One region of the Marinobacter sp. NFXS11 genome, then DNA from elsewhere that is predicted to be linked to it. Evidence: predicted binding sites of a transcription regulator. Region 1 holds the regulator's gene; each other region holds the start of a gene.

Region 1 (4,592 bases):
GCCCGCCTGGACGATGGCCAGGGCATTGCTACTTACACCGGCGATGTGGAGCTTGAACAGGGCAAAACCCGCCTGAACGCGGAGCGTGTGGTCCTGTACCGCACAGAGAACGGCCTGAGCCGGATCGAGGCCTCCGGAACCCCCGCAAGATACAGGCAGCCGGCGCGCGAGGGTGAAGGTGAAACCGATGCCCGCGCCCTGAACATTACCTGGTCTGCTACCGACAGTCAGCTGACCTTTGAACGGGAAGCGGTGATTGAGCAGAATGGCAACCTGTTCCGCGGCGACGTGATTCACTATGATACCGCTGGACGTGTTGTGACCGCAGAGGGCGGCGCCGACACGGGCGATGGCAGTGGCCGGGTAGAAATGGTGATCCAGCCGCGCAGCGCCGACAGACGCACTGACAAACAGGAAACCGATGGCAGTTCTGAGAGCCAGTAACCTGGCAAAGAGTTACAAACAGAAAAAAGTGGTTATCGACGTCTCCCTGGAAATTCGAAGCGGAGAAATTGTCGGACTGCTAGGCCCCAACGGCGCCGGGAAAACCACCTGTTTCTACATGATCGTTGGGCTGGTACCCGCCGATCACGGGCGGATAACCATCGACAGCCGGGATATTACGCCGCTGCCGATGCACGGTCGGGCCCGTCAGGGCATCGGCTATCTGCCACAGGAAGCCTCGGTTTTCCGCAAACTGTCTGTGCGTGACAATATCATGGCGATCCTTGAGACGCGGCAGGGCCTGAGCAAGGCAGACCGGCAGAAAAAGCTCGAGGCGCTGCTGGAGGAGTTCCACATCACCCATATCCGGGACAGCGTTGGTATGGCCCTGTCCGGTGGTGAGCGGCGACGGGTGGAAATTGCCCGGGCCCTGGCCATGGAGCCGGCTTTCATCCTGCTGGATGAGCCCTTCGCCGGCGTTGACCCTATATCCGTCAGCGACATCAAGCACATCATCCGGCACCTGCGGGACAAGGGGATTGGCGTGCTGATCACCGACCATAACGTGCGCGAGACTCTCGATATCTGCGAGAACGCGTACATTGTGTCGGGCGGGCACATTATCGCCTCCGGCAATGCCGATGCGATCCTGGCCAATCAACAGGTCAAGGAAGTTTACCTCGGGGACGAATTCAGGCTTTGACAGTGAATGGCTCATTGTTTTGATGATCTGTAGCAAGTAAACTCGGCAAAGAACTTGCTAGGGTAACGAAAAACCGCGGCAAGTAACCGGCATATAAAGATTTTTTCAAGACCTATGACACAAAGCGCTGATGAGTGACGGATCCTGAACCATGGTTATGAAAGCCTCCTTACAGTTAAAGCTGGGTCAGAGCCTGACCATGACACCCCAGCTGCAACAGGCGATCCGGCTTCTCCAGCTCTCTACCCTCGACCTCCAACAGGAAATCCAGCAGGCACTGGAATCCAACCCCATGCTGGAGACATCCGAGGACGACGATCAGACCGACACGGCTACCGAGAGTGACGAGCGCGAGGCCAACGCAGCTGAGTCTGCCGCGGAGACCACACCGGAACCTTCCAGCGACTGGGACGAATCCGAAAACGGCCCCGACTGGTCGTCTGAAAACGATATTCCGGATAACATCCCGGACGACCTGCCGGTCGACACAGCCTGGGACGACATTTACCAGTCCGCTCCCGCCCCGGCAGCCCGCAATGACGACGAAAACGACCACGATTTCGAGACCCGAAACTCGCCCACCGAGACGCTTCAGGATCACCTGGAATGGCAGCTCAACCTGACTCCGCTGAGTGAGCGGGACCAAGCCATTGCCCACGCGTTGATGGATGCGGTGGATGAACGCGGCTATCTGACGAGCGCTCTGGAAGATATCCATGCCGGGATGCTGGATGAAAACGACGAGGACCCCCTTGAGCTGGACGAAGTAGAAGCGGTTCTTCACCGACTGCAGCATTTTGACCCTCCTGGCGTGTTCGCCCGGGATCTGCAGGAATGCCTGCTGATCCAGCTCAATCAGTTGCCACCGGAGACCCCCTGGCTGGCCCAGGCACGGCTGGTGATTACCCATTACATCAACCTGCTGGGCAACCGTGACTACGCCCAGTTGTTGCGCCGCAGCCGCCTGAAAGAAGATCAGCTCCGGGAAGTCCTGGCGCTGATCACCGGCCTGAATCCGAGGCCGGGCGACGTTATTGACCGCGCCGAACCCGACTACGTCATTCCGGACGTCATCGTTCGCAAGCACAATGGTCGCTGGCGCGTTGAGCTGAATCCGGAAATTGCTCCGCGCATCCGGGTGAATGCCAGCTATGCTTCACTTATAAGGCGTGCGGACAGCAGTGCAGACAACACTTACCTGCGCGATCAGTTGCAGGAGGCCAAGTGGTTTATCAAGAGCCTGCAAAGCCGCAATGAGACCCTGCTGAAAGTGGCGACCCGCATTGTCGAGCACCAGCAGGGATTCCTGGATCACGGCGAAGAAGCGATGAAGCCGCTGATCCTTTCCGACATCGCCCAGGCGGTAGAAATGCATGAGTCGACGATTTCACGCGTTACGACCCAGAAATACATGCATACCCCGCGGGGCATATTCGAACTGAAGTATTTCTTCTCCAGCCATGTCAGCACTGACGAGGGCGGGGAATGCTCTTCCACGGCCATCCGCGCGATGATCAAGAAGCTGATTGCCGCCGAAACACCCAAAAAGCCATTGAGCGACAGTAAAATTGCAGCCATGCTAGGGGAACAGGGTATCAAGGTTGCGCGACGCACCGTTGCCAAGTACCGGGAGGCCATGCACATTCCGCCGTCCAACGAACGCAAGCGGCTGGTCTGAATACTCCAGGACGGGACGCAACAACGTATTCGCCGGCGCACAATGCGCCAGCACCCAGACCGGCTCCCGGGAGCCGGCATGATGACAACAGGAGACGCCTATGCAACTCAATATTTCAGGCCATCACGTAGAACTGACTCCCGCACTGAAGGATTACGTTTCAGAGAAATTCGAGAAGCTCGAGCGTCACTTTGACCACATCAGTAACTGCCAGGTCACCCTGGAAGTGGAAAAGGTGCGCCAGATTGCGGAAGCCACATTGCACGTGGTAGGTGGTGAGATTCACGCAAAGGCAGAAAACGAGGATATGTACGCGGCCATTGATGCCCTTATCGACAAGCTGGACCGTCAGATCCTCAAGCACAAGGAAAAGAATGTAGAACGGATGCACGGAAACGGCTCTCGCTAACGGGCTGTTTTCATGCACTTCATCTAATCGAGCTGCGACATGAGTAACGTGTCGCGGCCTTTTTTTTAACGGAAATGCAGTCGATCCATGAGCGACACATCCCTGACCATAGACAACATTCTTGCTCCGGAGCTCACCCTCTGCAGGGTAGCTGCGTCCAGTAAGAAACGGGCCCTGGAGTTTATTGCCGAGCAGATAAACTATCAGGACAATACGCTCAGCGAGACCCAGCTTTTCAACAACCTGATTTCCCGTGAGCGCCTAGGCAGCACCGGCATTGGCCAGGGAATTGCCATTCCCCACTGCCGCCTGGAAGGACTGGATCACGTGGTGGGTGTGCTGATGACGCTTGAAGAAAGCGTGGAGTTCGATGCTATCGACAATCAGCCAGTCGATCTGATCTTTGCCCTGATTGTTCCAAAAGAGGCAACCAGCGAGCACCTTGAGCTGCTGAGCCAACTGGCCGAGAAGTTCAACGAGCGGTCATTCTGTGATCGCCTCCGGCAATGCGAGGACGCCAGCACGCTGTACCAGCGCATGACCGCCTCAGGCGGCTGATATTCACTGCAGTGGAGGTAAGGTGGTCATGAAGCTGATTATCGTCAGTGGCAGGTCCGGTTCGGGCAAGAGTACGGCACTTCATGTGCTTGAGGACCTCGGGTTCTATTGCATCGACAATCTTCCTATCGGCCTGCTCTTTCCCCTCACCCGGGAAGCGGCCAGCCAGACACAACCAGGCCGGCTGGGCAAGATGGCCGTCAGTATCGATGCGCGGAACCTTTCCGGCGAGCTGGCAAATTTCGAGGAGATATACCGGCGCCTCCAGGAAACCGGAGTTACCGTTGAAATCATCTTCCTGGACGCCGACGAGCAGTCGCTTCTTCAGCGTTTTCACGCCACCCGCAGAAAGCATCCGTTGAGTGACGACAGGACCTCTCTCCGGGAAGCCATTACCAGCGAAAAGAAACTGCTGGAACCCCTCTCCAAGCTTTCCGACCTGTATGTAAATACCACCGGCATGTCCATGTATGAACTGCGGGACATGGTCAAGCAGCGCGTGGTCGGTCGAAAAGATCAGGAACTGGCTCTCCTGTTTCAGTCATTCGGCTTCAAACACGGCGTACCGCTGGATTCCGACTACGTTTTTGATGTTCGCTGTCTTCCTAACCCCTACTGGGATACCAGCCTCCGCAAGTACGTCGGTACCGACCAGCCGGTTATCGAGTTTCTGGAAAAAGAACCGGCGAGCCGGAAGATGATCGAGGACCTGAAATCATTTCTGGATACCTGGCTGCCCTCTTTCGCAGACAGCAACCGCAGCTACATGACGATTTCCATTGGTTGTACCGGCGGCCAGC
Region 2 (4,592 bases), 150 kb from region 1:
AACGGGCTGGACGCGGTCTCTGTTTTCCAGCAGGAGGCGCCGGATCTGGTGCTGCTGGATGCCCTGATGCCTGTCATGGATGGCATGGAAGCGGCCCGTCAGATCAAACTCCTGGCTGGTGAACGGCTGGTTCCCCTGATTTTCCTGACCTCCCTCTCTGAAGCCGGTGCCCTGGCCCGATGCCTGGAGGCCGGTGGAGATGACTTCCTGGGAAAGCCCTATAACCGGATCATTATTGAAGCCAAGATCAAGGCTTTCAACCGAATGCGATTGATGCACCGGACCCTCTCGGATCAGCGGGATCTCATTCGTGAGCGCAACCGACAACTTACCGAAGAGCAGGAAATCGCCAAGCGGGTCTTCGACAACGTGGCTCATTCCGGCTGCCTGGATGCCTCCAATATTCGTTATCACGCCTCGCCCCAGTCCATTTTCAATGGTGATGTGCTGTTTGCCTCGCCGCGGCCGGCGGGCGGGATGCTGATCTTCATGGGGGATTTCACCGGCCATGGTCTGCCGGCTGCCATCGGCGCCATGCCTGTAGCCGAGATCTTCTACGGCATGGCCAATAAGGGTTTTAACGGCCAGGACGTATTGCGCGAGATCAACCAGAAACTCAAACGGATTCTGCCCACGGGCATGTTCTGCTGTGGCGCCATGATCGAGGCGGATTTCAAACTTAATCAGCTGCAAGTCTGGAACGGCGGTCTACCCGATGGCTGGCTGATCCGGACCACCGGAGAACTCCTGGCATTGCCATCGCGGCATCTTCCCCTGGGTATCCTTGCGCCGGATCAGTTCAATGCCGATTTCGAGAGGGTTGGTGCCGCCCCTGGTGACAGGGTGCTGATGATGACCGATGGCTTTCTGGAATCTGCCGACAGTGCCGGCAACGTATTCGGTGAGCAGGGCGTTACCGGCACGCTTGACCGGATGGACGGTGGCGACCATCCGTTCGATGCCATGATGTCCGCGGTTCACCGGTTCACCGGAAACTTTGAGGATGGCGATGACCTGACGCTCTGCTGTCTGGAAATGATGGACGAGGCGGGGTTGGCTACCCTGCCAGATCGTGCCGCACCGTCTGCTCTTGCCGGGCCGGCGGAATGGCGCTGCAGCTATGAAATCCGGGAAAGGACCCTCGGCGAGTTCAGTCCCCTGCCTCTGTTGCTTCATATCTGCATGGAGGTGCCGGGTCTTCGACGGAAGAGCGGCGAAATCTATACCCTGCTGGCGGAACTCTACAACAACGCGCTGGAGCACGGTGTTCTGGAACTTCCGTCAGAATGGAAACACTCACCGGAGGGCTTTGGCCGCTACTACGCGGAGCGCAATCGGCGCCTGGCCAACGTGGCGGGTCACTACATCCGGTTCACACTGCACCATTCCCTGAAACCGGATGGAGGTCGGCTTCGTGTTATCTGTGAGGACAGCGGCCAGGGGTTTGATTTTCACAATCATCCCAGCGTGGCCCCCGGTAATTCCCCAACCATGAGCGGGCGCTATGCGGGGCGGGGCCTGCTGCTGTTGAAACGTCTGGCGGAGACCATCAGGTTTCATGAACAGGGCAATCATGTTGAAATTGTCTACGATTGGCAGTTCGCCCGTACAGCGGAGAATCGAGATGACTGATAAACCACACCTGGACGAGGAGGCACTGGCTGAGCTTCGAGATGTCATGGAGGACGAATTCGAAGTGCTGATACAGACCTATGTTGCAGATTCCCGCGACAGGATTCGGGGATTGCAAGAAGCCCTGAGGGCTGACGATAGTGACGCCTTTGCCAAGACGGCCCATAGCTTCAAGGGCAGTTGTATCAATATTGGCGCCCCACGGCTTGGCGAACTCTGCCTGAAGGCGGAAATCGCAGGAAAGGAGTCCCGGCTGGACGATGCCTCGGGATTACTGGATGACATTGCCCGGGAATTCGAACAGGTAATCGCAGGCCTGGATGGCTTGATGGTGGGGTGAATCACGTCGATTCAGGCCTTTTGTCAGGCGAAGCAGGTGTGCGCTGGCATCACAATTGCTTTGTCCTTCGCATTGAGTGGATTAACCGCCCATGCACCGGCCAGGTCCGGCAAGGTGAGGGCGACAATGCGATAAAAGCGGCAAGAGGTTGCCATGGCCCAGATGGTTCTTCCCCAAACCCCCGCGCCCGGGACGCAACAAGATCCCGGCCCGTCAAAATCCGGAACCAGCCGGGATCCGGCTGACAGGAAAAGCGATTTTGACTCTGTCTCCCAGGCTGAGCAAAAGCGGCTCGATCGCCAGAAGGCGGATCGGAACGCCGAGGCCAGATCTGCCGATGAATCCCGGGCGGCCCGGGACACTTCTTCAGAGACGAAAACGGAAGCAAACGCGAACGCTGATCCAAAGGGTGGCGAAAAAGCCGACGCTGCCACGGATGCTGAATCACGGGACGCGGGCGAGGCCGCTGTTGCCGGTGATGGCAAATCAGAGCCGACGGCGCTTCCTCTTACCTTTGTCGAGTTGCAGTCCTGGCTGAATCCAAAAGCCGGTGGTGCCGGTGAGTCCGCCATGTCAGCCACAATGCCGGGAGTCGGCGTCAACGCTGCCACCGGGGGTTCGGGCCAGACGAATTCCGTTGCCGGATTGTTCAGTGGCCTTCTCACAGGGGCCTCGGGTCAGAAAGCTCAGTCCGGATCCGGCGGTGTTTCCGGCGATGCGACACTGACAGATGTCATGAAGGCCTCAGTGCTCACCGACTCCGGCCGCAATGCGGATTCCGGCTCGTTGATCAATTCTGGCCGCTTCCAGTCCGCCATGGATCTGGTGTCCCAGCAAGCGGCCAATAATGCCAATGGTGCGGCGAAACTGACGGCCGAGAACGCCGCGCCGTTGCGAGGTTACGCTACGTCTATTGATGTGCCGGTTGGCCATGCAGAGTGGGGCGACAAACTGGTGGGCAAGCTCAGTTGGCTGACCGCCCGCAACATGTCGGTTGCCGAAATCCACCTGACACCGCCGGACATGGGGCCCATGGAGGTCAAGGTCCGGGTGCAGAACGAACAGGCGAATATTACGGTCCATTCGGCCAATCCCGTGGTCCGTGACCAGCTTGAACTGCATTCCCACCGCCTCAGGGATATGCTGGGTGAGCAGGGTCTGTCCCTGGCGGGCTTTGATGTTTCCGATTCGCCTCGCCAGCAGACCGGCGAACAGGGCACCGGAAATGATGATGGCTCCGGTGGCGGCTCGACATCGCTGGTTGCTGGCGATCAGGACGATGAGGGCATCAGCTCAGGCAGCCTTGATCTCAGCTGGAAAGGCGAAGTAGACATCTTCGCCTGATACCCTTCGATATTCTCTTCCAATCTCCTTTGCCCATCCTTCCCGGCAACGCTAAACTGCTGTTCTGAACGGGAAGGTTGGGTGTTCTGGCCCGCCCTTTGCATCCAATCCTGAAAAGTCGCGGAAAATTGCTCCCCGTGACGGATTTCTGGCAAAGCGAACATTATGGCTGAAAATAACGAATCTGAAGCGGCTCCTGCCAAGAAGGGAAAACTGAAGCTGATCATCATGCTGGTTGTGGTGGTGATCCTGGCCATTGTGCTGTCTGTGGTGGGTACCCTGTGGTTCCTGGGCGGCGGTCTTCCGGGCATGGGTGAGGAAGAGGGTGACGCAACCGAGGTTGCAGAGGAAACCTTTATTCCCAGCAGCTACTACCTGATCGAAAAAGCCATTGTTACCACGGTTCAGGCTGAGGGCCGCCAACGCTACGCCCAGGCGTACCTGGCGCTGGAGTCCACCGATCCACAGGCGCTTGAAGCTGCCAAGCTGCACATGCCTCTGATTCGAAGCCAGCTGGTGACAGTCCTGGGTAGCAGTAACTTCAATGAGCTGCAGACGCCCGAGGGCCGGAGTGGCCTGGCCGAGCGGATGCTGACCACGGTGAATCAGGTGCTGGAGCAGGAAGGCGAGCCCGCCATCAAGCGGGTGTTATTCAGAAATTTTGTCGTGCAATAGCGCACGGGCCACGGTACTTCAGGGGCAGGACTAAGTATGCAGGACTTGTTGTCACAGGACGAAATCGATGCGCTCCTCCACGGGGTGGACGACGGTGACATTGATACCTATGAAGAGACCGATGACACCGGTATAAAGTCCTACGACCTCGCCAGTCAGGACCGTATTGTCCGGGGCCGGATGCCGACCCTGGAGATGATCAATGAGCGCTTTGCCCGTTACACCCGGATCAGCCTGTTCAACCTGATGCGTCGCAACGCCGATGTCTCCACCGGCGGCGTCCAGATCATGAAGTTCGGCGAGTATATTCACACCCTTTACGTCCCCACCAGTCTTAACCTGTGTAAGGTTCGCCCGCTTCGGGGCACCTCCCTGTTCGTGCTGGATGCCAAGCTGGTCTTCAAACTGGTGGATAATTTCTTTGGTGGTGAGGGCCGTCACGCCAAGATCGAGGGCCGCGAATTCACCCCGACCGAGACCCGGATCGTCCAGATGGTTCTGGATCAGGTTTTCCACGATATGAAGGAAGCCTGGCACGCGGTACTCAAGGTGGATTTCGAGTACCTGAGCTCGGAAGTGAATCCGGCCATGGCCAACATCG
Region 3 (4,592 bases), on a different contig from region 1:
ACGGCGGCAAACAGGGTTTTCAGGGCGTCTTCCGATTCGACCAGAATATCCTGGAAAGGTTGGCCCTGGCTGCGGGTCATGCTGGTTTCGAACAGGCTTTCTGCGGCCGGGTTGAGGTACTGGATAGCCAGGCTACCCTCGAGCACCAGAACAGCCGTGGTGAGGCTGTCGAGAATGCTCTTGTATCCCGTTTGATGGGCCGAGGGCAGTGCCATGCGTGAATCCCGTTGGTTCGACATAAAGTAACCTCCGGAGTTTTGCAAAAAGCGAACCACTTTGAGCCAGGTTCACAAATGAGTGGGCAAAGTGCGGGCAGAGGGGCATATTGGCGCTGAAAAGTGCCGTAAGCTGGTGCAAATCGGGGAAATACCTCTGAGCAGCCCGGAATATTCGCCCCGTTGCTGATCAGAGTATGGCTTTTTTCTGGTGCGCGCGCACCATAATAGTGCGCATCGCCGGGTTGGCAGGTTCAGTTCAAAGCGGAAGGGCGGTGAACAGTAAACGTGATCGGAGAGCCGGTTTTTACCTGGACCCCGTTTTCGTCCACGATATGTGCGCGAGCTTCATGGGTTCCACGGAATACGTTGTTGACGGTGATTGAGCCGGAGGAACTCTGACCGACAGGCTGGCCGTCGAGGGTCACCTCGTATTTGTGGCCTGGCTGCAGGCCGGGGGTGCTGCGAACTTCGAACTGAACATCGCCGCTGCCACTGTTGAACGCCTGGTTGTTACCCGGATAGGCGAAAGAAACGCTTTCGTAGGCAGCGCCTTCCCGCTGAACTTCTTCCCGGAGCTTGTCGGTTTCCTGCACCACCTCTGGCTTTGGCAGGGTGATTGTGGTGACCGGCTTGACCTCCACCGCTTCAGAGCCTTCGCTGGGCTCGTCAGAGTAAGTCACGTTGCCGTAGGAATCGACATTGCGGTAAACCTCGGCATAGACCGGAGCTACCAGAAAAAACAGAAGGCCGGCACACAATCCAGACTTTGGATTCATAAGCTCACCTGTTATTGGGTTTCCCCGATTATCGGCGGCGCCCAGGGTCTTTTCAACGCCTTAAGCCCCGGATGTTGGTTACATATCGTTAAGGGCTGCAGGCACTGTGCTTTCGCTCACAAAAAAGCCCCGCGCGGAGGCGGGGCTTTGCTGCTTATATCCTCTCGGGAGAGGTATTAGCAGGAGTAGTAAAGATCGAACTCAACCGGGTGAGTGGTCATGTTCAGTTTCTCTACTTCACCGCGCTTCAGATCCACGTAGCCCGCGATCATGTCTTCGGTGAATACGCCGCCACGGGTCAGGAACTCGTGGTCTGCTTCCAGGCAGTCCAGGGCTTCAGACAGGGTTTCGGCAACCTTCGGAATGCTGAGGGCTTCTTCCTTCGGCAGATCGTACAGATCCTTGTCCATGGCATCGCCAGGGTGGATCTTGTTCTGGATGCCGTCCAGACCAGCCATCATCAGTGCAGCGAACGCCAGGTACGGGTTGGCAGCCGGGTCGGGGAAGCGAACTTCAATCCGACGCGCTTTCGGGCTGTTGACGTACGGAATACGGATGGAGGCCGAACGGTTGCGGGCGGAGTAGGCCAGCATAACCGGTGCTTCGTAGCCCGGAACCAGGCGCTTGTAGCTGTTGGTTGCCGGGTTAGTGAAGGCGTTGATGGCCTTGGCGTGCTTGATAACACCACCAACATAGTACAGTGCCGCTTCACTCAGGCCAGCGTAGCTGTCGCCTGCGAACAGGTTCTTGCCGTCTTTGCTCAGGGACATGTGTACGTGCATGCCGGAGCCGTTATCGCCTACCACCGGCTTGGGCATGAAGGTGGCGGTCTTGCCATAGGCGTGTGCCACGTTGTGTACGCAGTACTTGAGAATCTGAACTTCGTCAGCCTTGCGGGTCAGGGTGTTGGCGCCAACACCGATTTCGCACTGGCCGGCGGTACCCACTTCGTGGTGGTGTACTTCAATTTCCAGGCCCATGGATTCCATGGCCGCACACATTGCGCCACGCAGGTCATGCAGGCTGTCCACCGGCGGAACGGGGAAATAACCACCTTTAACACCCGGGCGGTGACCGATGTTGTTGCGGTCGAAATCTTCGCCGGATACCCAGGCGGCTTCTTCAGAATGGATGTGGTAAGAAGCGCCTTGCATGTCGACATTCCATTTAACGGAGTCGAATACGAAGAACTCGGGCTCGGGGCCGAACAGTGCGCCGTCGGCGATGCCGGTGGACTTGAGGTATTCCTCTGCGCGACGGGCAACGGAGCGCGGATCACGCTCATAACCCTGCATGGTAGAAGGCTCTACGATGTTGCAGGTAATGTTTACAGTGGTTTCTTCTGTGAACGGATCGAGTACGGAAGTCTCGTCGTCAGGCATCAGGATCATGTCGGATTCGTTGATGCCTTTCCAGCCGGCAATTGAAGAGCCGTCAAACATTTTGCCGTCTGCGAAAAAGTCTTCGTCTACTTCGGTGGCAGGCAGTGTTACGTGCTGCTCTTTACCGCGGCTGTCAGTGAAGCGCAGGTCAACCCATTTGACTTCGTGTTCTTTGATCAAATCAACTGTCTTGGACATTGTGCATGCTCCGTAAGTTATACCGCACAGGCGGCTGTATTCATGTTCGTGGCGCCGGATCGCCCGGGCTAACGGGTTCCGATCTGTTTCTCAGGTTCGCGCAGCTTAGCAAATGCTGTTGCGTCTTACCTGTAAATTTCGGCTGATTTCGATAAAGCAAGGCGCTTGCCAATTTTTAGGGCATGCTCCAGAACGGCGCAACTGCAAGGGTTTGGGGCACATTGGAAGGAGATTGCTCGCTCTGCGTCGAAATCCTGCACTTAAATGGTGCACCTTATTGGTGCGGTTATTCAGTTGTCGCCCCAATCGGGTGCAAGCGTTCCGAATATAGAATAGGCGTTTTTCTTCATATTAACGACACAGACTTTTCGCTATACTGCGCGCCGCTTCATTTTTTACCCTGTCACTTCTTGATCATGGATCGGAAAGCACCATGCAGGGTGCCGGGCAGCCAGCTCCGGTGAATGAGTTCATTTTACGGATTTGAGACGGCATGTGCTGGGATTCTCCCTGCGATCGACCTTCTCAGGTCATTGAGTGCATGCCGCAGGAATATTTTTGTGATTGAAAAACTTCGTAATATCGCCATCATCGCCCACGTTGACCATGGTAAGACCACCCTCGTAGACCAGCTCTTGCGCCAATCCGGCACCCTGGATCGGAAGGAGCTGGATAGCGAACGGGTCATGGATTCCAATGATCAGGAAAAAGAGCGGGGCATTACCATTCTGGCGAAAAACACCGCCCTGAAATGGAATGGCTACGACATCAATATTGTCGACACTCCTGGCCACGCTGATTTTGGTGGTGAGGTTGAGCGGGTCATGAGCATGGTGGACTGTGTCCTGCTGGTCGTCGACTCCATCGACGGCCCCATGCCCCAGACCCGTTTCGTTACTCAGAAGGCATTTGCCGCGGGCCTTCGCCCGATTGTAGTGGTAAACAAGATCGACCGCCCGGGTGCGCGCCCTGATTGGGTGGTGGATCAGGTATTCGACCTGTTCGACAACCTCGGTGCCACCGATGAGCAGCTGGACTTCCCGATCGTGTTTGCCAGTGCGTTGAATGGCATTGCCGGAATGGATCACGAAAAACTTGATGACAACATGGATGCCGTGTTCCAGGCGATTGTTGACCACGTGCCGGCGCCGAACGTGGATCCGGATGGCCCGTTCCAAATGCAGATCTCCCAGCTGGACTACAACAGCTTCCTGGGGGTAATCGGCATTGGTCGTATTACGCGCGGCAAGGTCAAGACCAATTCGCCGGTCACCGCCATTGGCGCCAACGGTAAAAAGCGTAACGGTCGTATCCTGAAGATTATGGGGCACTCCGGTCTTCAGCGTGTTGAAGTCGACGAAGCCCAGGCTGGCGATATTGTCTGTGTTAGCGGCATGGACGAGCTGCTCATTTCCGACACCCTTTGTGATCAGGCGAACGTTGAGGCGCTGCCGGCGCTGACGGTGGATGAGCCGACTGTATCCATGACTTTCCAGGTGAACGATTCGCCGTTCGCTGGCAAGGAAGGTAAGTACGTTACCAGCCGGAACATCAAGGAGCGGTTGGAAAAGGAGCTGCTGCACAACGTTGCGTTGCGCGTTGAAGAAGGCGAGTCGGCTGACAAGTTCAAAGTGTCTGGCCGTGGCGAGTTACATCTGTCTGTACTGATTGAAAATATGCGTCGGGAGAACTTTGAGCTGGCGGTTGGCCGTCCGGAAGTTGTTATCCGCGAAGTTGACGGTGTGAAGCAGGAGCCTTACGAGAACGTCATTGTTGATATCGAGGAGCAGCATCAGGGCGCCGTCATGGAGCAAATGGGGCTGCGCAAGGGCGACCTGACCAACATGGTTCCGGATGGCAAGGGCCGGATGCGCTTGGACTATACCATTCCAGCCCGGGGCCTGATTGGTTTCCGGAATACCTTCCTGACAATGACTTCAGGCACTGGCATCCTGACTTCGACTTTCAGCCATTACGGCCCGATCAAAGTTGGCGATGTAACCAGTCGCCAGAACGGT

Evidence for each region. The regulator sigma-54, encoded in region 1, starts transcription at its own class of promoters, with help from an activator protein. The targets are predictions, from matches to a motif close to ANTGGCATNNANNTTGCTNT.
Region 2: J3362_RS03850 (flagellar hook-length control protein FliK) is a predicted target of sigma-54. The motif match lies at 2,015-2,034, and genes of this name have one in related genera.
Region 3: glnA (glutamate--ammonia ligase) is a predicted target of sigma-54. The motif match lies at 2,728-2,747, and genes of this name have one in related genera.

What each region holds. Positions count from the first base shown of each region.
Region 1 is NZ_JAGDDV010000001.1:659,045-663,636, reverse strand. Features, by position in the region: gene lptA (lipopolysaccharide transport periplasmic protein LptA) at 1-444, shown strand, start outside; gene lptB (LPS export ABC transporter ATP-binding protein) at 422-1,147, shown strand; gene J3362_RS03170 (RNA polymerase factor sigma-54) at 1,305-2,825, shown strand; gene hpf (ribosome hibernation promoting factor) at 2,926-3,234, shown strand; gene ptsN (PTS IIA-like nitrogen regulatory protein PtsN) at 3,322-3,792, shown strand; gene rapZ (RNase adapter RapZ) at 3,821-4,592, shown strand, end outside.
Region 2 is NZ_JAGDDV010000001.1:810,609-815,200, forward strand. Features, by position in the region: gene J3362_RS03840 (PP2C family protein-serine/threonine phosphatase) at 1-1,632, shown strand, start outside; gene J3362_RS03845 (Hpt domain-containing protein) at 1,625-1,972, shown strand; gene J3362_RS03850 (flagellar hook-length control protein FliK) at 2,126-3,316, shown strand; gene J3362_RS03855 (flagellar basal body-associated FliL family protein) at 3,482-3,991, shown strand; gene fliM (flagellar motor switch protein FliM) at 4,028-4,592, shown strand, end outside.
Region 3 is NZ_JAGDDV010000004.1:125,016-129,607, reverse strand. Features, by position in the region: gene glnL (nitrogen regulation protein NR(II)) at 1-215, opposite strand, end outside; gene J3362_RS19265 (DUF4124 domain-containing protein) at 470-994, opposite strand; gene glnA (glutamate--ammonia ligase) at 1,171-2,574, opposite strand; gene typA (translational GTPase TypA) at 3,135-4,592, shown strand, end outside.